One region of the Agrobacterium sp. DE0009 genome, then DNA from elsewhere that is predicted to be linked to it. Evidence: predicted binding sites of a transcription regulator. Region 1 holds the regulator's gene; each other region holds the start of a gene.
What was found. Region 1 encodes PhoB, which activates phosphate uptake and scavenging genes when phosphate is short. Its sites were predicted from a motif close to TGTCATNNANCTGTCAT; they were not measured.

Region 2: the regulator PhoB is predicted to act here: its motif matches at 2,302-2,318, upstream of phnC (phosphonate ABC transporter ATP-binding protein).
Region 3: the regulator PhoB is predicted to act here: its motif matches at 2,816-2,832, upstream of FS804_RS03745 (bifunctional 2',3'-cyclic-nucleotide 2'-phosphodiesterase/3'-nucleotidase).
Region 4: the regulator PhoB is predicted to act here: its motif matches at 1,819-1,835, upstream of FS804_RS08925 (DUF1045 domain-containing protein).

What each region holds. Positions count from the first base shown of each region.
Region 1 covers NZ_VEIU01000001.1:1,520,596-1,525,443, reverse strand. The annotation lists gene pstA (phosphate ABC transporter permease PstA) at 1-130, shown strand, start outside; gene pstB (phosphate ABC transporter ATP-binding protein PstB) at 145-960, shown strand; gene phoU (phosphate signaling complex protein PhoU) at 1,086-1,781, shown strand; gene phoB (phosphate regulon transcriptional regulator PhoB) at 1,813-2,496, shown strand; gene FS804_RS07690 (GcrA family cell cycle regulator) at 2,675-3,208, opposite strand; gene FS804_RS07685 (aspartate aminotransferase family protein) at 3,640-4,839, shown strand.
Region 2 covers NZ_VEIU01000001.1:1,756,955-1,761,802, reverse strand. The annotation lists gene phnE (phosphonate ABC transporter, permease protein PhnE) at 1-322, opposite strand, end outside; gene phnD (phosphonate ABC transporter substrate-binding protein) at 393-1,298, opposite strand; gene phnC (phosphonate ABC transporter ATP-binding protein) at 1,383-2,243, opposite strand; gene FS804_RS08900 (DapH/DapD/GlmU-related protein) at 2,456-3,073, opposite strand; gene phnL (phosphonate C-P lyase system protein PhnL) at 3,070-3,777, opposite strand; gene phnK (phosphonate C-P lyase system protein PhnK) at 3,844-4,620, opposite strand; gene FS804_RS08885 (alpha-D-ribose 1-methylphosphonate 5-phosphate C-P-lyase PhnJ) at 4,617-4,848, opposite strand, start outside.
Region 3 covers NZ_VEIU01000001.1:733,343-738,190, reverse strand. The annotation lists gene FS804_RS03750 (LysR family transcriptional regulator) at 1-613, shown strand, start outside; gene FS804_RS03745 (bifunctional 2',3'-cyclic-nucleotide 2'-phosphodiesterase/3'-nucleotidase) at 748-2,736, opposite strand; gene FS804_RS03740 (PilZ domain-containing protein) at 2,952-3,287, opposite strand; gene FS804_RS03735 (DUF1203 domain-containing protein) at 3,387-3,854, opposite strand; gene FS804_RS03730 (DUF4344 domain-containing metallopeptidase) at 4,018-4,848, shown strand, end outside.
Region 4 covers NZ_VEIU01000001.1:1,762,144-1,766,991, forward strand. The annotation lists gene phnE (phosphonate ABC transporter, permease protein PhnE) at 1-324, shown strand, start outside; gene phnE (phosphonate ABC transporter, permease protein PhnE) at 324-1,673, shown strand; gene FS804_RS08925 (DUF1045 domain-containing protein) at 1,928-2,626, shown strand; gene FS804_RS08930 (alpha-D-ribose 1-methylphosphonate 5-triphosphate diphosphatase) at 2,623-3,759, shown strand; gene phnN (phosphonate metabolism protein/1,5-bisphosphokinase (PRPP-forming) PhnN) at 3,756-4,355, shown strand; gene FS804_RS08940 (AraC family transcriptional regulator) at 4,441-4,848, shown strand, end outside.

The DNA.
Region 1 (4,848 bases):
GTGGGCGAATGAGGCAGAGCGCGCCTTTGTCGAACGGACATCCGGCGCTATCATCATCCTGCTTTTGTTCCTCATCGTCATGAATGTGGGCGCAATCCTGTTGCGTCGCCGCTTCGAACGGCGCTGGTAAAGGGAGATTGAGCAATGAACATGTTGTCGGAAGCAGCAGTTGAAAAGGCGCTGGACAAGAAAATGAATGAAGTCTCATACAAGATGATCGGTAAGGACGTATCGGTTTATTACGGCGAAAAGCGCGCGCTTTACGATGTGAACCTCAACGTCCGGGAAAACACCGTGACCGCGCTGATCGGCCCCTCGGGCTGCGGCAAATCCACGTTCCTGCGCACCCTGAACCGTATGAACGACACGATCGACGGCTGCCGCGTCACCGGCAAGATCACGCTTGATACCGACGATATCTACGACCAGGCGATCGATGTGGTGGAACTGCGCGCCCGCGTCGGTATGGTGTTCCAGAAGCCGAACCCCTTCCCGAAGTCGATCTACGAAAACATTTCCTACGGCCCGCGGATCCACGGGCTCGCCCGCAACAAGGCGGATATGGACCAGATCGTTGAGCAGAGCCTCCAGCGAGCCGGTCTCTGGAACGAGGTGAAGGACCGTTTGCATGAGTCCGGCACGGGCCTTTCCGGCGGTCAGCAGCAGCGCCTTTGCATCGCCCGTGCGATCGCCGTCAGCCCGGAAGTGATCCTGATGGACGAGCCCTGCTCGGCGCTGGACCCGATTGCCACCGCGAAGGTCGAGGAACTGATCCACGAGCTGCGGACAAACTACACCATCGTCATCGTCACGCACTCCATGCAGCAGGCGGCGCGTGTTTCCCAGCGCACGGCCATGTTCCACCTTGGTCATCTTGTTGAGGAAAACGAAACCGACAAGATGTTCACCAATCCGGATGATCAGCGCACGCAGGATTACATCATGGGCCGCTTCGGCTGATACAGGCCGGCGCTTCAAAGAAACCGAACAAGACTGGTGCCGCTGCCGTGTCCCGCTCCGGGCACGGCCTGCAGGCCAAGCCGGAGGACTAGACCGTGAACCAGACAACGACCCATTCGCATATCATGTCCGCCTATGATGAGGAGTTGAAATTCCTCACACGCCGTATTTCGGAAATGGGTGGCCTTGCCGAACAGATGTGTGCCGACGCCGTGCGGGCGCTCGTGAACTCGGATGCCGCGCTGGCGCAGAAAGTCATTTCTGACGACACCATCCTCGATCACGCCGAGCGTGAGATCGGCGACAAGGCAATCGTCACCATCGCCAAGCGCCAGCCGATGGCGGCAGACCTTCGTGAAATCATCGGCACGCTGCGTATTGCAGCCGATCTCGAGCGTGTGGGCGATCTTGGCAAGAACACGGCCAAGCGCGTGATTGCGGTTGCCGGCACCGGCGTGCCGCGCAAGCTTGCCCGTGGTCTCGAACACCTGTCGGAACTGGCGCTGGTGCAGCTCAAGGAAGTCCTCGACGTCTATTCGACCCGCTCCGCCGAGAAGGCCAATGCCATCCGCGAGCGCGATGAGGAAATCGATGCCATGTACACCTCGCTCTTCCGCGAGCTTCTGACCTACATGATGGAAGACCCGCGCAATATAACGACCTGCACGCATCTTCTGTTCTGCGCCAAGAACATCGAGCGCATCGGCGACCATGCCACCAATATCGCCGAGACAATCTATTACATGACCACCGGCAGCCAGCCGGAGGGCGAGCGTCCGAAGGACGACAGTTCCAACACGCTCGGTTCGGTGACCGAGTAAGAGACAGGCAAAGCCTTGCGGAGTTCAGCATATGGTGCCCAAGATTGCAGTTGTGGAAGATGAGGAAGCGCTCAGCGTCCTTCTTCGTTACAATCTCGAGGCTGAGGGATACGATGTCGACACGATACCCCGTGGTGACGAGGCGGAAATCAGGCTTCAGGAACGTACCCCCGATCTTCTCATTCTAGACTGGATGCTGCCTGGTGTGTCCGGTATCGAGCTTTGCCGTCGGCTCAGAATGCGGCCGGAAACGGAACGCCTGCCCATCATCATGCTGACGGCTCGCGGCGAGGAAAGCGAACGTGTTCGTGGCCTCGCAACGGGTGCGGACGATTATGTCGTCAAGCCGTTCTCCACGCCGGAACTCATGGCCCGCGTCAAGGCCATGCTCCGCCGGGCCCGCCCCGAGGTTCTGTCTTCGGTGCTGAAATGCGGGGATATCGAACTGGATCGCGAGACGCATCGCGTTCACCGCAAAAGCCGTGAAGTGCGTCTCGGTCCGACGGAGTTTCGCCTTCTGGAATTCCTGATGACCTCTCCGGGCAGGGTGTTCTCCCGTTCGCAATTGCTCGATGGTGTCTGGGGCCATGATATCTACGTCGATGAGCGTACCGTCGACGTGCATGTCGGACGCCTGCGTAAGGCGCTTAATTTTTCGCACATGCAGGATGTCATCCGCACGGTGCGCGGCGCCGGCTATTCCATGGAAGCCTGAGCGGACGCCATCCGACTGGCGCGTTCCATCAAGGTAATTTTCCGCGAAAACAAAAGGCCCGAAACCGGATTGGTGTCGGGCCTTTTGTTGTGGTTGATCCCGATCCGCTCTGGTTTTGGCACAAAAAAACGGGCCCGAAGGCCCGTAGTTTTTGAGTGTCGAATGCGTGCCGCAACACTCAAGCCTTACGGCGCTCGCTTACCGGCTGATAGGCGAGTTTCGCATGGAACTTGCAATAGGGCGAAGATTCCAGCGCTTCACAGCCGCAGAAATGGAAATCGTCTTTCAAGGGGTCGCCGACCGGCCATTTGCAGGTGCGCTCGGTCAGTTCCGTCAGCGTCAGACGACGGGAGATTGGCGTGACGACGTTTCTGGAAGGAACGTAATCGAGAACTTCCGCGGTCTCGATGCCGACCTCTTCCTGAAGGGCGGTCGCGGCGTTGGAACGCGTCAGGATCCGTGCCGGTGCAGCGTTGACGCGGCCAGCAAAATTCGCCGCGCGAGGGGCAGGGGCAGCAGTCCGCTTGGGCGCTGTGCGCGCCGAAGTGACAGGACCGCCAGCCTTGACGCGACCCGGCAGGTTGAGACGGTGGACCTTGCCAATGACGGCGTTGCGGCTGACGCCGCCCAGCTGCGCTGCTATCTGGCTGGCGCTAAGTCCCTCGGACCACAATTTCTTGAGCTTTTCGACCCGTTCGTCTGTCCAGTTCATGCCGCTTCTCCGCTTTTCGCGTGTATTTTTGGCAGAATCCCTCTCCGTCTCGCGGGTGTGCCGCGAGTGTGGTTTCTGCCTGATTTTTGGTGACTAGTTCCGCCGCATTGCAGTCTAGTAATTAGCGATTAACCTAGTGCCACGCAGACTCCGTGGCAAGAGTCGCGGGAATCATCTCGAATCGATTTTGCGGTTTTCCCCAACTTGCTGGCGAGTTGAGTCAGAAAGGCAACACCTTGGGTCTGGCGCCCAGCCACCTACTAGGGCTTGAGAACCCTAGGGAATACGGACTTTTGTTGACATCGGCAAGCGAAGTGACAATAGTGCCCCTGCCGCCGCGAGGCGGCATTTTTGATTTTCAGGCAAGGGATAACCCTAAGAGCCTATTGACAACCGTCTTACAGCGCATTTGCGCAAGGAGTGATACAGCCATGGCCGAAGCCGCCGCGCCATTGTTCGATACATTTGCAAGAGCCCCCCTGCGTTTTGAGCGAGGCGAGGGCGTCTGGCTGTACACGGAAAGCGGCGAGCGATATCTCGATTTTGCGGCTGGCGTGGCTGTGAATTCGCTGGGCCATGCCCATCCGCACCTTGTGGAGGCGATCAAGACGCAGGCCGAAAAGGTCTGGCACGTCTCCAACCTCTATGAAGTGCCGGGCCAGGAAAAGCTTGCCAAGCGTCTGACGGAAGCAACCTTCGCCGACAAGGTTTTCTTCACCAATTCCGGCGCGGAAGCGCTGGAATGCGCGATCAAGACCGCACGCCGTTACCATTATTCCAAGGGCCATCCTGAGAAGTTTCGCATCATCACCTTTGAAGGCGCCTTCCATGGCCGGACGCTGGCGACCATTGCCGCTGGTGGCCAGCAGAAATATCTCGAAGGTTTCGGCCCCAAGGTTGAAGGTTTCGATCAGGTTCCCTTCGGTGACGTCGATGCGCTGAAGGCCGCCATCACGGCCGAAACAGCAGCGCTGCTGATCGAGCCGATTCAGGGCGAGGGCGGCATCCGCGCGCCGGCGAAGGAATTCCTGCAACTGCTGCGCTCGCTCTGTGACGAGCATGGCATGCTGCTGATCTTCGATGAGGTTCAGACCGGCGTCGGACGTACGGGTAAGCTTTTCGCCTATGAGCACACCGGCGTCGCGCCCGATATCATGGCGGTTGCCAAGGGTATCGGCGGCGGGTTCCCGCTTGGCGCCTGCCTCGCAACGGCCGAAGCTGCTTCCGGCATGACGGCGGGTGTGCACGGCACGACCTATGGCGGCAATCCGCTGGCGATGGCCGTCGGCAATGCGGTCCTTGATGTTGTTCTTGCTGACGGCTTTCTGGACAATGTTCGTGATGTCGCGCTTGTGTTCCGCCAGGGGCTTGCCTCATTGAAGGATCGTTACCCCGACGTGATCGAGGAAATTCGCGGCGAGGGCCTGCTTCTCGGCATCAAGGCGAGGATCCCCTCGGGTGAATTGCTCCAGGCCATGCGTGCGGAACATCTGCTTGGTGTACCGGCGGGTGACAATGTCATCCGTCTCCTGCCGCCGCTCGTCACCACGGCGGAAGAGGCCCGTGAGGGTCTGGCGCGCGTGGAAGCGGCCGCCGCATCCCTGACCGCAAAACAGGCGAAAATCGCCTGAGAAAACACT
Region 2 (4,848 bases), 240 kb from region 1:
CGGCGACATAATTATATTTCAGCGAACCATCCGCATAGGGCGACGGCAGGTCAAACATCGCCCGGAAGACTTCCAGCGGACTATCAGGCACGAAGGTCTTCATGAAATCGAAGAAATAGGGCAGGCGCTCGAAAAACTTACCTGAATTGGCCGCATTGGCAAAATTCAGGGAGGCGGCAAGGATGGCGAGAAAGATCACGAGCGAGATGACGGTGTAGATTCGTCGCGTCTTGAGCTGCTGCTGATAGTGACGCATGATCGTTTTGGACGATGCGCTCAATCCCTCGGGCGAGAGGGTGCCCTGGTGCAGTGTGGTCGCCATGCCGCTCTTCCTTTACTGGCAAAAGCGGCGATGCCGCCAGGCACCGCCGCTTCCTGATATGATTTGAGAATCAGCCGCCGATAACGGACTTACGGGCGTCGATGATCGTCTGGTAGAAGGACGGGTCGACCTTGATGTAGGCGGTGTTTTTGCCCTGGGTGAAACCCTGGAAGCAGGCGAGGTCCTTTTTCGGCAGTTCCATGAAGAAGTCCTCGACCTTCTGCTTCATGCTGTCGCCGATCTTGTTGGCAACGAGCAGCGGGCCGTTCGGGATCAGCGGTGACTTCCAGACTTCAACGATATCGTCCATGTCGAGGTTGCCCTTCTTGACCATCTGGTGAAGGTTGCCACCGGAGTAGCCGTCTTCCCACTTGCCAACGCCCGAACCGAAGGTGGTTCCGACATCGAACTTCTTGTCGAGAACGGCGAGAACGAGGTTCTCGTGGCCGCCACCAAAGCCGGTTTCGGAGAAGTATTCCTTGATCGGCGTGCCGGTTTCCTTAGGGATGGCAACGTTTGGAATAAGGAAGCCAGATGTGGAGTCGGGGTCGGCAAAGCCGATCTTCTTGCCCTTGGCATCCGCCAGGGTTTTGATGCCGCTGTCCTTGCGGGCAACCATGATGGTGTAATAGCCGCTGGAGCCGTCAGAGCCCGTATAGGTCAGGATCGGATCGACGGCTTTCGGGTCGGCGATGGCGATCTTGGCATAGGACGACGCGCCCATGGAGGCGATGTCGATGGTACCGCCGAGAAGACCCTGGATAACGCCGTTATAATCCGGCGACGGGAATACCTGAACTTCGGAAACGCCCGTTGCAGCCTTGAGGCCATCGGCGACGCACTTGGCGTTGCGGATCTGGTCTGCCTCGTTTTCGGAACCGTCGAGACCGATGCGCAGAACCTTGATGTCCTGAGCCATGGCGGAACCGGCCAGAACGCCAAGGGCGACTGCCGAGAGAAGCAATTTCTTCAACATGGACTTTCTCCTGTTTCCCGGCGAGCCGGAGTTGTTGTGAGATGTTGGCCCTTGACGCGGACGCAAACGATGCTGAGCGGTTCCTCAGAGCCCGGCGAGAGCGAGCGGTTCTGGGCCGGCAGATTGCTGCACCGGACGCGCGGCAAGTTGCGCGCCGGGAATGGTTATACTGGTCGAGGTCATGGTCTCGTCGATGCCGGCGCCGTGTGAGTCCGTGCCGTAGATTTCCGTCACGGCGGCAGCCGTCAGCTCAGCCGGCGTGCCATCAAAAACGACGCGGCCTTTCGACATGCCGATGATGCGTTCGCAATAGTTGCGCGCCGTATCCAGTGTGTGCAGATTCGTAACGACAGTGATGCCTTCGCGCTCGTTGATGTCGCGCAGCGCGTCCATAACGATTTTGGCGTTCAGCGGGTCGAGCGAGGCGATCGGCTCATCGGCCAGGACCATCTTCGGAGACTGCATCAGGGCGCGGGCAATCGCCACGCGCTGTTGCTGGCCCCCGGAAAGCGTACCTGCGGCCTGCATTGCCACATGCTCGATGCCCAGCCGTTCAAGTGCGGCGATCGCCATCAGCCGCTCTTCATCCGTGAAGATGTTGAAGAGGCTGAGCAGCGTCGAACGGTGGTTGAGGCGACCGAGCATGACATTGGTAAGCACGTCGAGGCGCGGGACGAGATTGAACTGCTGGAAGATCATGGCGCAGTCGCGCTGCCAGTTGCGGAGCGCGGCACCTTTCAAGGACGAAACTTCGGTATCGTTGAAATGAATTGAGCCGGAGGAGGGATCGATGAGCCGGTTTATCATCCGCAGCAGCGTCGACTTTCCCGCTCCGGAACGTCCTATCACGCCTACCATCTGTCCCTGCGGTATTTCGACATTCACGGCATCGACCGCGGTATGGTTGCCGAAACGGCGCGTGACTTGCTTCAGGTGAAAGCTCATTTCCCCGTCCAATCTTCTTATGACGGGGTTGGACATAACAATGGTGCGTGAAGTGCGAATGTCAGTTTGATGAAGAAAATATTACAAGGTGCTGATGTAGCGCGACTGCATTTCGCCGGCGAAAGTTCGAACCAACCTTTTCGGAATGATCGACAACGCTTAAAAACTAACCCCCGGATAGGTCCCGGGGGATATATCAGACGGGCGATGTCTCAGCCGCGATATTTTGCGATGAAATCTTCGGCTGACAGGCTGCGGAAATCATCGAGTGCGTCGCGCAGCCTCTTGTGGTCCCAGTCCCACCAGCGCAGATCATCCATCTGCTGGCCGACCTCAGGCGGAAAGCGGTCGCGGATCAACCTCGCGGGAACGCCGCCGACAATCGTATAGGGCGCAACGTCCTTCGAGACGACGGCGCCAGCCCCGATGACAGCGCCATTGCCGACGTTGACACCCGGCAGGATGGTGGCGCCATGGCCGATCCATACGTCGTGGCCGATCACCACGCGTCTGGCGCGGCGGGCGGCGAAAAAGTCGGACTCGTCTTCCGCGTCGTCCCAATAATTGTGGGCGCGGTAAGTGAAGTGGTGCAGGGTCGCCCGCTGCATCGGATGGTTGGTGGCGTTGATGCGGACGGAAGCGGCGATATTGACGAATTTGCCGATGGTGGCGCACCAGATCGCGCCATCCTGCATGACGTAGGAATAGTCGCCCATCTCGACCTCCTCGATGCGGCAGCGCTCCGAAATTTCGGTAAAGCGGCCAATCGAGGAATTGAGGACACGGGCATTGTCGTGGATGACGGGTTCGAGGCCGAGTTTGGAGTTCATGCTGCTGCCTTCCGGGGCGAAAATTGCGAGACGTCGAGAATGCGGTCGGCCACGGCCTCTCGCACTTCTTCATCGTGAAAAATGCCGAGCAGCGCGGTACCCTTTTCTTTCTTCTCCCTGATCATCTCCACCACCACACGCCGGTTGGTGGCGTCGAGCGAGGCCGTTGGCTCGTCGAGAAGCAGGATTGCATGATCGGTGATGAAACCGCGCGCGATATTGACGCGCTGCTGCTCGCCGCCCGAAAAGGTGGCGGGCGGAAGCGACCACAATTCCCGTGGCAGGTTGAGTTTCGAAAGCAGTGCGGCCGCCTGCTCACGCGCATCTTGAGCGGCAACCTTGCGCGCCAGAAGCGGTTCGGCAACCACGTCAATCGCCGCGACGCGGGGTACCGTCCGCAAAAACTGGCTGACATAACCGATGGTGCGATGACGGATATCGAGAATTGTGCGGGGTGAAGCGCTGCCGATATCGACAACCTCGCCCTGATGACGAATAAGGATCTGCCCGCTGTCGATGGCGTAATTGCCATAGAGCATTTTCAGGATCGAGCTTTTGCCGATGCCAGAAGGGCCACCGAGCACGACGCATTCGCCGCCAGAGACGGAAAAATTCACGTCGCGGACGACAGGCAGCTCGATGCCGTCGCGAAGATGCATGGTGAAGCTTTTAAAGACTTCCGAAACGATGAGAGGTGTCGGCATGGTGGATTTTCTCTTCCTGCGCTGATCTTCTGCGAAAAGCGGGAGCCGCTTTTCGGAATCGCGCGGCTAGACCTGCAAAATGGAGGAAACGAGCAATTGCGTGTAGGGCTCGCGGGGGTCGTCCAGCACCCGGTCGGTCAGTCCGTGCTCAATGACATCGCCGCCCTTCATCACCATCATGCGATGGGAAAGAAGCCGCGCAACCGCGAGGTCATGCGTGACGACGACAACGGCAAGGCCGAGATCGTTGACGAGGCCGCGAACCAGATCGAGCAGGCGCGCCTGTACAGAGACATCGAGACCACCGGTCGGCTCATCCATGAAAACGAGACGCGGAGAAGTGACGAGGTTACGGGCAATCTGCAGGCGCTGGCGCATGCCGCCCGAAAAGGCGCGCGGCTGGTCATCGATACGGTCGGTGCCAATTTCCACCCGCTCCAGCCATTCGCTGGCCGATTGCCTGATATTACCGTAATGCCGGTTACCCACGGCCATAAGCCGCTCGCCGACATTGGCGCCGGCAGACACCGCCATGCGCAAGCCATCCGCCGGGTTCTGATGCACGAAACCCCAGTCGGTGCGCATCAGAAAACGCCGTTCGGCCTCGCCCATATGATAGAGGTCACGCATGGAGCCATCGCGCATGCGATATTCCACGCTGCCCGCCGTTGGCATCAGCCGGGTGGAAATGCAGTTGAGCAGCGTGGTCTTGCCGGAACCGGACTCACCAACGATCGCCAGCACCTCTCCGGGATAAAGCTCGAAGGAGACGTTGCGGCAACCGGCACGCTCGCCGTAATATTTGGAAACGTCTCGGACTTTCAGAAGCGGTGCGTCGCTCATTCTGCGGCCTCCTTTACATCCGCCAGCAGGTGGCCCTTATGGCCATTGGCGCGGCGATCATCGCAATGGTCGGTGTCGGAGCAGACGAACATGCGCCCGCCCTTGTCATCCAGCACCACCTCGTCGAGATAGACATTCTCCGCGCCGCACAGTGCGCAGGGCTTGTCGAAGCGCTGGACTTCAAACGGGTGATCCTCGAAATCCAGGCTGACGACATTAGTATAGGGA
Region 3 (4,848 bases), 790 kb from region 1:
CCAACAATTCCCAACCGTGACGCTCAGCCTCAACGTCGGCGAACTGGGCATGGTCATGGAGATGGTCTTATCCCGCAAGGCCGGTATCGGCATCGGTGGGGCGGTTTTGCGCCAGGATGATGAACTCGTGACGGAGAAGGTCGGCCATTCCTTCATGCTGCCGGTGGTTGCGGCCGATCACCAGCTGGCGCAGATCGAACGCCCGCTGGTTCTTGCCGACGTACGCGAGGAAGTTCAGCTCGTGGTCACCGATGCTTCAGGTCTGACCAAGGGGCGGGATTTTAATGTGCTGTCCTACAAGACATGGCGCGTCAGCGACATCGCCACCAAGTACCAGCTCATCAAGGGTGGCCTCGGCTGGGGCGGCCTGCCGGCCTCGCTCGTCCGCAATGACCTCACCAATGGAAGTCTGAAGGCGCTTGAACTTGAGGCCTATGAGCAGGGCGAATATCCACTCTTCACGTTGCGGCGGGTCGATTCGCCTGCCGGGCCCGCTGGCCAGTGGCTCTCCGAAGCGTTCCAGCAGCGCCTGTCGGCGTGCCCGAATCACAAGGATTTCAACGGGATGCTGGCGGCGAGCAAGCAGAGGACTCTGGCTGTCGCTGCGGAGTGATACTGGCTGTAACCACCACCGTTATATCTGGATCGAGAAGAAACAAGCGGCATGTCAGTTCTTTGCCCCAGCGTCCACTTCATGCCTGAAGAAACACTCTCCCGGCAATGTATCGCCGGGAGAGCCGTGTTTCTCTAGAGAACCAGCCGGAACTTCGCGAAACCTTCCGCACCGTCGCCTGCATCCTCGATTTTTGCACCTTTGATCTCCGCCGCATAGTGGCGGCCCTTGGGGCCAGTCTCGAAGATCGCTGTGGTATTGGCGACTGGGGCGAAGGACCAGTTGGCGTCCGCAGACGGGTTGATGGTTCCCTGATCGATAATATACCGCACGATCACGTCGCGGTTGGTATCGGGTGCCACGAAGATGACCTTGTCGGCGGCGATGTCGGGGAACTTGCCACCGCCACCGGCGCGGTAATTGTTGGTGGCTACCACGAATTTCTGTTCGGGATCGATCGGCTTGCCATTGAACTGCAAGTTTACGATGCGGTTGCTGTCGGGATTGACGGCCTTGCCGTCCTTGTCGAATTTCGCCGGTTTGGAAATGTCGATCTGGTAGGTAACACCGTCGATGACATCGAAATTGTAGGACGGGAAGTCGGCATTGAGGAGCGGCGCATCCTTGGCGCCGGCCTCCACCGTGTTGAACATGCCGGCAGACATTTCCAGCCAGTTCTTCACCTGCGCACCGTTGATCAGCACCGCCTGCACCGTGTTCGGATAGAGATAGAGATCGGCGACGTTCTTGATCGCAATGTCACCGGCGGGGACATCGGTGTAGTAATCCGCGCCGCCGCGACCGCCGGACTTGAAGGGGGCTGCTGCGGAAAGTACGGGCAGGTCCTTATATTGCCCTTCCTTCAGCATGTCCTTGATGTACCAGGTCTGGGCGTTGGAAACGATCTGCACGGACGGATCATCGGCCACCAGCGCGAAATAGGAATAGAGCGGTGCAGAGGTTTTACCGACGGGGCGGCGCACATAGGCGAGCGCCGCTTCGTGATCGGCCTTGGCGGCGGCGAGAACCTCCGGCTTGTCGGTATAGTCAGCAACGATCTTGCGGCTGTCGTCGCGATGGTAGATCGGGCGTGCCTCAGAGGTGAAGTCGATGATCTTCCAGCTCTTCCCATCCTTTTCGAGCAGCAGGTCAATGAGACCCATATGTGAGCCCCAGAAGCCGGCCATGACGGCCGGCTTGCCCATCAGCGTGCCCTTCACGGCATCCGCGCCCTCAATGCCGTCCCAGGTCTTCGGTCCGGGGAAAACGAGATGCTGGTGGCCGGTGAAGATGGCGTCGATGCCTTCGACGCCCGCCAGATAAAGCGAGGCGTTTTCCATGCGCTCGGTCTGGCCTTTGCCATCGATGCCGGAATGGGAAAGGGCGATGATGATGTCAGCCCCTTCCTCCTTCATCACGGGCACCCAGGCTTTCGCCGCCTCGACAATGTCACGCGTCTGGGCCTTGCCCTCTAGGTTCTTGGAATCCCACATCATGATCTGCGGCGGCACGAAGCCGATGATGCCGACCTTGACCGGGCTGGTCACGCCGCCGCCATCGCGGATCTGTTTTTCCAGAATGACGTAGGGCTTGAAGAAAAGCTCGTCATTCTTGGGGTCGGACGCCAGCTGGCCCTTGGTGAGGTTGGCGCAGACGTAAGGGAAACCAGCACCCGCCAGCGTGTTCGACATGTAGTCGAGGCCATAGTTGAATTCGTGGTTGCCGAGCGTACCGCAATCATAGCCCAGTACGTTCATGGCGTTGATGACAGGGTGCTTGTCGCCAGCCTTCATGCCCCGCTCATAGGCGATATAGTCGCCGAGCGGGTTGCCCTGCAGGAAGTCGCCATTATCGACCAGCATCGAATTACCGGCCTCGGCGCGGATCTTGTCGATGATCGAGGCGGTACGGGAAAGCCCCATCGTATCGTTCGGCTTGTCGGCGTAATAATCATAGGGAAAGACGTGAACGTGGATATCAGTCGTTTCCATGATGCGCAGATGCGCCTGATTGGACGCTGCACGCGCCGCAAAGGGGTGCAACATTACTAATGCCGACGAGGCTGCAATGCCGCCGAGAAGCGAACGCCGGGTAATGGGGTGGAGAGCGAGAAGCGACGACATGGGAACTCCTTGGGATGAAGCTTGCGCTGTCATGGAAAACGACAGGGTAGAAGCAATCGCCGAGGAGTCCATCACCAAAATGACAGGCTCGTGACAGACGGGGCTTTTTTCAACCTTTTGATAAATTTTTTATGGCCGACATGCGGCCCTGACGTCTCCGGGCCATGGAATGCGCGTTATCATTGCCGCGCATCCCTCTGCGGACGCAGGGCAGATCAGCGCGCCAGCGTCGGTTTCACTTCTTCATGGAAGAAGCGGAAGTATGAGGAAAGCTGCGCCAGCGTGTTGGTGGAAAGCTTAAGCTGAAGGCCAAGGCGGTTCATGTGCTGCCACTGGACGACCCCCTCGATGAAGCCGAGGTCGTCGCTCTGCACCTTGACCCGGCTTCCCTTTGCCGCGGCGAAAGGTCCGTCCAGTTCAAGCGCCATGCCGGTGGCGGAAAGATCAACCACACGGCCTCTTGTCGACTGGCTGAAGTAATGGACGGTGGCAAAAATTCTCGTCTTGCTGCGCGGTGCGCTGCGTGTCGCCATGTTGAGGTTGTTTGCCATGTTGACGCTCAAAATTTATTGTTTCTGACAGAGGCATCCTAGACTTGAAAAGTTTGAAACCGGTTTAGCCGTTAGGTTAAAACTTATCCAATGCTCGGTTTATGCTGTATCAATACGGCACTGATAGCAGTTGTTGCGGGCAGAACGCACATGCACATAGGCGATGTCTTCGCGCTCCAGAAGCTGTCCGGCGCGTGACGCGATCTCTTCGGTGGGGGTCACCGCGCCGGTGCCGTAGACGATGCGGTCGTCTGCCGAATATCCACGGACAATATAGTCAGGGCTGTCTAGCATCGTTGGCAATTCATCACTTTCAGGATAACGCTCGCAGGCTCTTTCATGCAGAAACACAGGTCCCGTCTCGGCATAGGGCTGAGGTGAAGGGAAGGGGCGATAGGCGAGGAGCAGCATGGGCTCGCCCTCATCAATTTGGCCAAGGCAATGGCGGCAGGGAATGCCGCCGGGCGAAATGACCTTCTCCGGCGTGTGGCCATAGGCGTCCGCCGCCCCGGCCCGGAAGGCCTCTGCTTCTTTAGCCGGCATTGCAGTAAAGACGATAGTTGTCATGGCAGGGTCTCCTGAGAGGTGATCGGCGTTGCTTCTTTGCAGCTATGATCCCGAAATGGAGCACTATCCACCCGATTCTTGACAGGTGATGCAACCAGCCCATTGCGTGACTCGTTAGCTTGGGGAATCAGTGGCGCTCCTCGTTCCCGGAAGGTCTGATTTTATGTTCCGTCGTTTTATGGCCGCTGTTCCGCTGGCTCTCATGTCATTGACGGTTCCGACGCAGGCCCAGATGGCGTCCGGGCTCGACGGCCTGTCGGATGATCAGCTACAGCAGGCAGTCAACTTCGTCATCGGCAACGCGATTTTCTCGCTTTACCATGAGGGATCGCGCATGCTGATCTCGGATTTCGGCACGGCGGAGACGGCAAGCGCCCAGGCGCCAGCCGATCAGCTGGCCGGCACGCTTATCCTTCAGGCCAATGAGGAATGGCTCGACACGGCGCTCGTCAACGCCACAGACAGCTGGTATCTCGCGCGTGAGGCGGAAACGCTACCGGAGCACGAAGCTCCGGTGTTTTCCGCGCTGGTGCCGGACCGAAGCCGCGACCGTAACATGGCCTGCCTGATGGTCGGCCGCGACAAGGACGGGTACGGCGATCTGGCCACGATGATGGGGCTTCCCAATACCGAATTCGACAAATGTGTTGCTGCCTATCCGGGTGTAGCCTCGGCCTGGGAGAAATTCCTAGCGTCTCACCGCAGCCAGACACCATCGAAATTTTCCGTCAGCTACGTGCCGCCGCGCGACCCTGACCTCGAGCCTTATGCCATCATGGTCAAGGAATCGAAGGTTCTCGATCTCATCAGCCGCAGTTTCAGCGGTTATGGCCTGAAGGGCGATGTGAAGCTGACGGCGAAGTCCTGCGGCCGCCCCGATGTTTATTGGTCGGCGGAAAAGCGCGAAATCACCTATTGCTACGAGCTTGGCAAATTCCAGGCGGAGCTGATCGCCGATCATCTCATGAACACCGTCACGCAGGACAAGGGCGCC
Region 4 (4,848 bases), 240 kb from region 1:
GATGAAGGCCTGCGCGCCGCGGGCGCCAACTGGCTCGAACGCGTGCGTTTTGCCATCGTGCCTCAGGTTCTGCCGAATTTCGTTTCCTATGCCCTACTGCGCGCCGAGATCAACGTGCGTGCCTCCACCATCATCGGCGCGGTGGGCGGCGGCGGTATCGGGGAGGTCTTCCGTCTGTCGATCGGCAACGATCATGCGGCAAAGACCTATGCCATCATCATTCTACTGTTGATTACCATCATCGCCGTCGACCAGTTCTCCAGCTGGCTGCGCCGCCGGCTGATCGGCCAACAATCCTTTGAATTCGGACGGGGAGCGGCCTGATGTCGTCGAGCTTCATTCGCAACACTGCCGAGCGCGAGAGGCTGACGGCTGCCCATCCTGCGGTATTCAACCGCAGCGCCATGCAGCGATATGGTCTGCTTATCGGCCTTATTGCCGTGACCGCCTATCTCATCGGCTGCTTTTTCTTTTTCAACGTTGGCCCGGCCTTCATGCAGGGGCGGTGGGATCGGGCTTCCAGCTATATTCAGGACTGGTACTCATGGCGTGCCCAACCGCGCCTTCGTTTCGAAGACGGGAAGGTGGAGCCGCAATGGTCGAGCCGCGGGCAATACCCGGCCGATGCCAGGATCGACTGGCTGCAGCCGCTGCCGAATGGTGGATATAGCGTTGTTTATGCGGGCTCGGACAATCGCCTCGACGTGACGCCGACGCAGGTGGATGTGTATGTCGATGGCATCGGCTATCCCATCGTCATCAATGGGGAGAAGGCCCTCGCACCTCAAAACGCACCGGATGAAATCCAGCAAGATGGCAACAAGGTGCTCGTGCATTACGGCTTCGCAGGTCAGGCCGAGATCCGCACGAGCCAGGTCTATGTGCAGCGCCGCTTCCTCGGCTGGGCGAATTTCTTCTTCGACACGCATTCCGAATTCTGGGGCAAGAGCTACGCGCAACTGGCGGCTCTCGCCCTATGGGGAGAAAGGCTCGATCCGGCCCGCTCCAATATTGGCCACATGGTGGATGATTTCCTTGATAACGGCGTCTGGCAACATGCCGACATCCTGTCCAAGCTGATGCAGACACTGGTCATGGCGTTTGTCGGCACATTGTTCGGCACGCTCGTCGCCCTGCCGCTCGCCTTCATTGCCGCCCGCAACATCACCGCCAACAAGGCCGCCAATTGGGGCATGAAGCGCCTGTTCGACTTCCTGCGATCCATCGACATGTTGATCTGGGCGCTGTTCTTCACCCGCAGTTTCGGTCCCGGACCGATCCCCGGCATTGCCGCGATCTTCTTCACCGACACCGGGGCGCTTGGCAAGGTTTATGCCGAAGCGCTGGAGAACGTGGACGACAAGCAGCGTGAGGGCGTCAAGTCGGTCGGCGCATCGCCGATGGCTGTCAATCGTTTCGGCGTGTTGCCGCAGGTTCTCCCGGTCTTCATTTCGCAGTCGCTCTATTTCTGGGAAAGCAACACCCGCTCCGCCACCATCATCGGCGCAGTGGGTGCGGGCGGCATCGGCCTCAAACTGCTGGAAGCAATGGGCACCAATGCCGACTGGGACAAGGTCGCCTATATGGTCCTGCTCATCCTCTTTGTGGTCTTCCTGTTCGACCACATCTCCAATTCGCTGCGCTCGCGCCTGATCGGCAAGGCACAGCATTAGACTTTGTAGACGAAATGACGACGGTTACGGTTGTCATTACTCCGCCGCCTCGCCTGATTTCATCATCAGTTCTACCCCGGTTTGTCCCGATAGATCACCCATGTTTCTGGAAGCCTCCTAGCATTCGAGCACTTTTTTCTTGCGGCATCATCATTCTGTCACGGAAAGCCATTACCTCGCACTCCTGACCTTGCGGGAAGCGGGCGAGTCACGCCAAATAGCTTTTCATCCCTGGTTCCCCATGACACTGAAGAGTGCTTGCCGTGCGCTATGCCATCTATTTTTCCCCGGCTAAAGATCATCCGCTGACTGAGAGAGCATCGCGCTGGCTGGGCCGCAATGCATTTTCCGGCACGTTGTATAATGACCACGCCGATTATGCCGGGATGACTGAGGAACCGCGTCGTTACGGTTTCCACGCAACGCTGAAGGCGCCTTTCGAGCTTGCGGAAAAATACAGCGAAGCGGAGTTGGTGGCGGCTCTGACAGAGTTCACTTCCGAGAAGCAGGTTTTCGACATTCCGCGTATTGTCATCGATGCACTTGGGCCATTCTTCGCTCTGGTGCCGGATCGCATTTACCAGCCGCTGCAGGACTTTGCCGCGGAGATCGTGGATCATTTCGACCGCTTCCGTGCGCCCCTGTCCGAAACCGATATTGCCCGCCGCCGGCCGCAGATGCTGACCGAAAGCCAGCGGCAAAATCTGTCGCTTTGGGGTTATCCGCATGTGATGGATGACTTTCGTTTCCACATGACGCTGACCGGACGCATCGACGAGGCCGAGCAGCCTGCCGTGCGCTACATGCTTTCTGCGCAGTTTTCCGAATTTGTCGACAAGCCGCTCACCCTTTCCGGCCTTGCCCTTTTCATTGAAGAGGAGCGCGGCGCACCATTTACCGTTCACAGCTGGCATCCGTTTGCTGAGCCACCCAAGAAAGATGCGATCCCATGACCGAGCACGCCCTTTCCAATGCCCGTATCGTTCTGGAAGACGATATTATTCTGGGCTCCGTTCTGATCCGTGACGGCAAGATTGCCGACATCAGCGAAGGCGCTTCGAAATCAGGAGAAGACCTTGAAGGGGACTTTCTGATCCCCGGTCTGGTAGAACTGCATACCGACCATCTGGAACAGCATTATTCGCCGCGTCCCGGCGTGACCTGGGACAAGATCGCTGCGATCCAGGCTCATGACGCCCAGGTCGCCGCCTCCGGCATCACCACGGTTTTCGATTGCCTGCGCCTTGGCTCGGATGAGGATGGCGGTTTCAAAAAGGGCGAAATGCGGGAGATGGCTGACGCCATCGAGGCGGCGGCGGACCAGAATCGCCTGCGCTCCGACCACCTTCTGCATCTGCGCTGTGAGGTGGCGTCCGCCGATGTGCTGGAACATTTTGAAGACTTCGAGACCGATCCGCGCGTGCGGCTGATTTCGATGATGGACCACTCACCGGGCCAGCGCCAATTTCAGTCCATGGATCAATACATCTTCTATTATCAGAAGAAGCGCGGTTTGAGCGATGAGGCCTTTGCCGAATTTGTGCAGCGCCGGCAGGCAGCCTCGGCCGAATATTCCGCCAAGCATCGTGATTATCTCGCCGCCCGCTGCGCTGAGCGTGGCATTACCGTTGCGAGCCACGATGACGCCACCGAGGCGCATGTGGGCGAGGCGATCGGCCATGGGGTGAAGCTGGCGGAGTTCCCGACCAGCGTCGAAGCGGCCAAGGCATCGCACAGCGCGGGCATGAGCGTGCTCATGGGTGCACCCAATATCGTTCGCGGCAAGTCGCATTCCGGCAATATCGCCGCCCGTGACCTCGCCGAAATCGGGGTGCTGGATGTGTTGTCATCCGACTATGTGCCTTTCAGCCTGCTGTTCGCACCCTTCCTGCTTGCCGATCAGGTGGAGGGAATCAGCCTGCCGGAGGCACTGCGTATGGTCACGGCCACGCCGGCGCGCACGGTCGGCCTTCTTGACCGCGGTCGCATCGCGCCGGGATTGCGGGCCGATCTGGTGCGAGTGCACCGCGAAGAGGGCGTTCCGGTCGCCCGTTCCGTCTGGCGTCAAGGCAAGCGCGTGGCATGAGCATTGATGGGGATGATAGCCGGCGCGCGCAATCGCCCGGCACGATGGTCGTTGTTGTCGGCCCGAGCGGCGCCGGCAAGGACACGCTGATGGACTATGCCTCGGTCCAGCTTGCCGGCCGACCCGGCTTTCATTTTACCCGTCGCGTCATTACCCGCAGCTGCGATGCGGGTGGTGAAAACCACGACGCCGTTTCCATGCAGGAGTTCAACCGTCTGGAAGATGCGGGTGCCTTTGCCGTTTCCTGGGAAGCACACGGGCTTAAATACGGCATTCCTTCTACCGTCCACCGTCATCTTGAGGCGGGCGACGTGGTGATCGCCAATGGCTCACGATCTGCCCTGCCCCATTTCGGCACCGCCTTTGTCCGTCTTAAAGTCCTAAACATCGTTGCGCGGCCCGATGTGCTGGCGATGCGACTGGAGCAACGCGGGCGCGAGAGCCGGGACGATATTCTGCGACGGCTGGAACGCAGTTCGCTCACCGTCGCCGGCGATTTCGACGTCACGACTGTCGACAATAGTGGCGCGATCGAAGAAGCCGGGCGGGCGATCATGCAGGTTCTTGAGCAAAGCTGCACCTACCGGCACGCCTGAAACGAGGCGCCACGCTTCTCGACAAACCCCTTTCCCATGCTTACCATCGTACGACAACTAAGAAAATGGTACGCCAAGGCGAGGGATGCCTGACAAAAGGATCAGCGACGAGATTACCGTGGTGGCTGGCCTTGCCGCCGGCGTCAGCAATTATGCCCGCTCACGCGGGATCGATATCACTCCGATCTGCACGGCTCTGGACATTGACCCTGCTACATTCAGCAGCCTGACGGAACGCATCAGCCTCGACAGATTTTGTCGGCTGCTCGAAACCTGCGCCCTGATCGCCGGCGACGACACCTTCGGTCTTCAATGCGCGGCCACCTTTACAGCCGGTGCATCCGGCGCCTTCGGCTACGGCCTGATGAGTGCGCCGACCGTGCGGGCCTTCCTGCGCTTTCTTCAGGACCATGTGTATTACGCGACCAACAACAGTAACTTCACGATGGTGACAGATGCGAAGCAGGCGACCCTGTCCTGGACATTCGCGCCA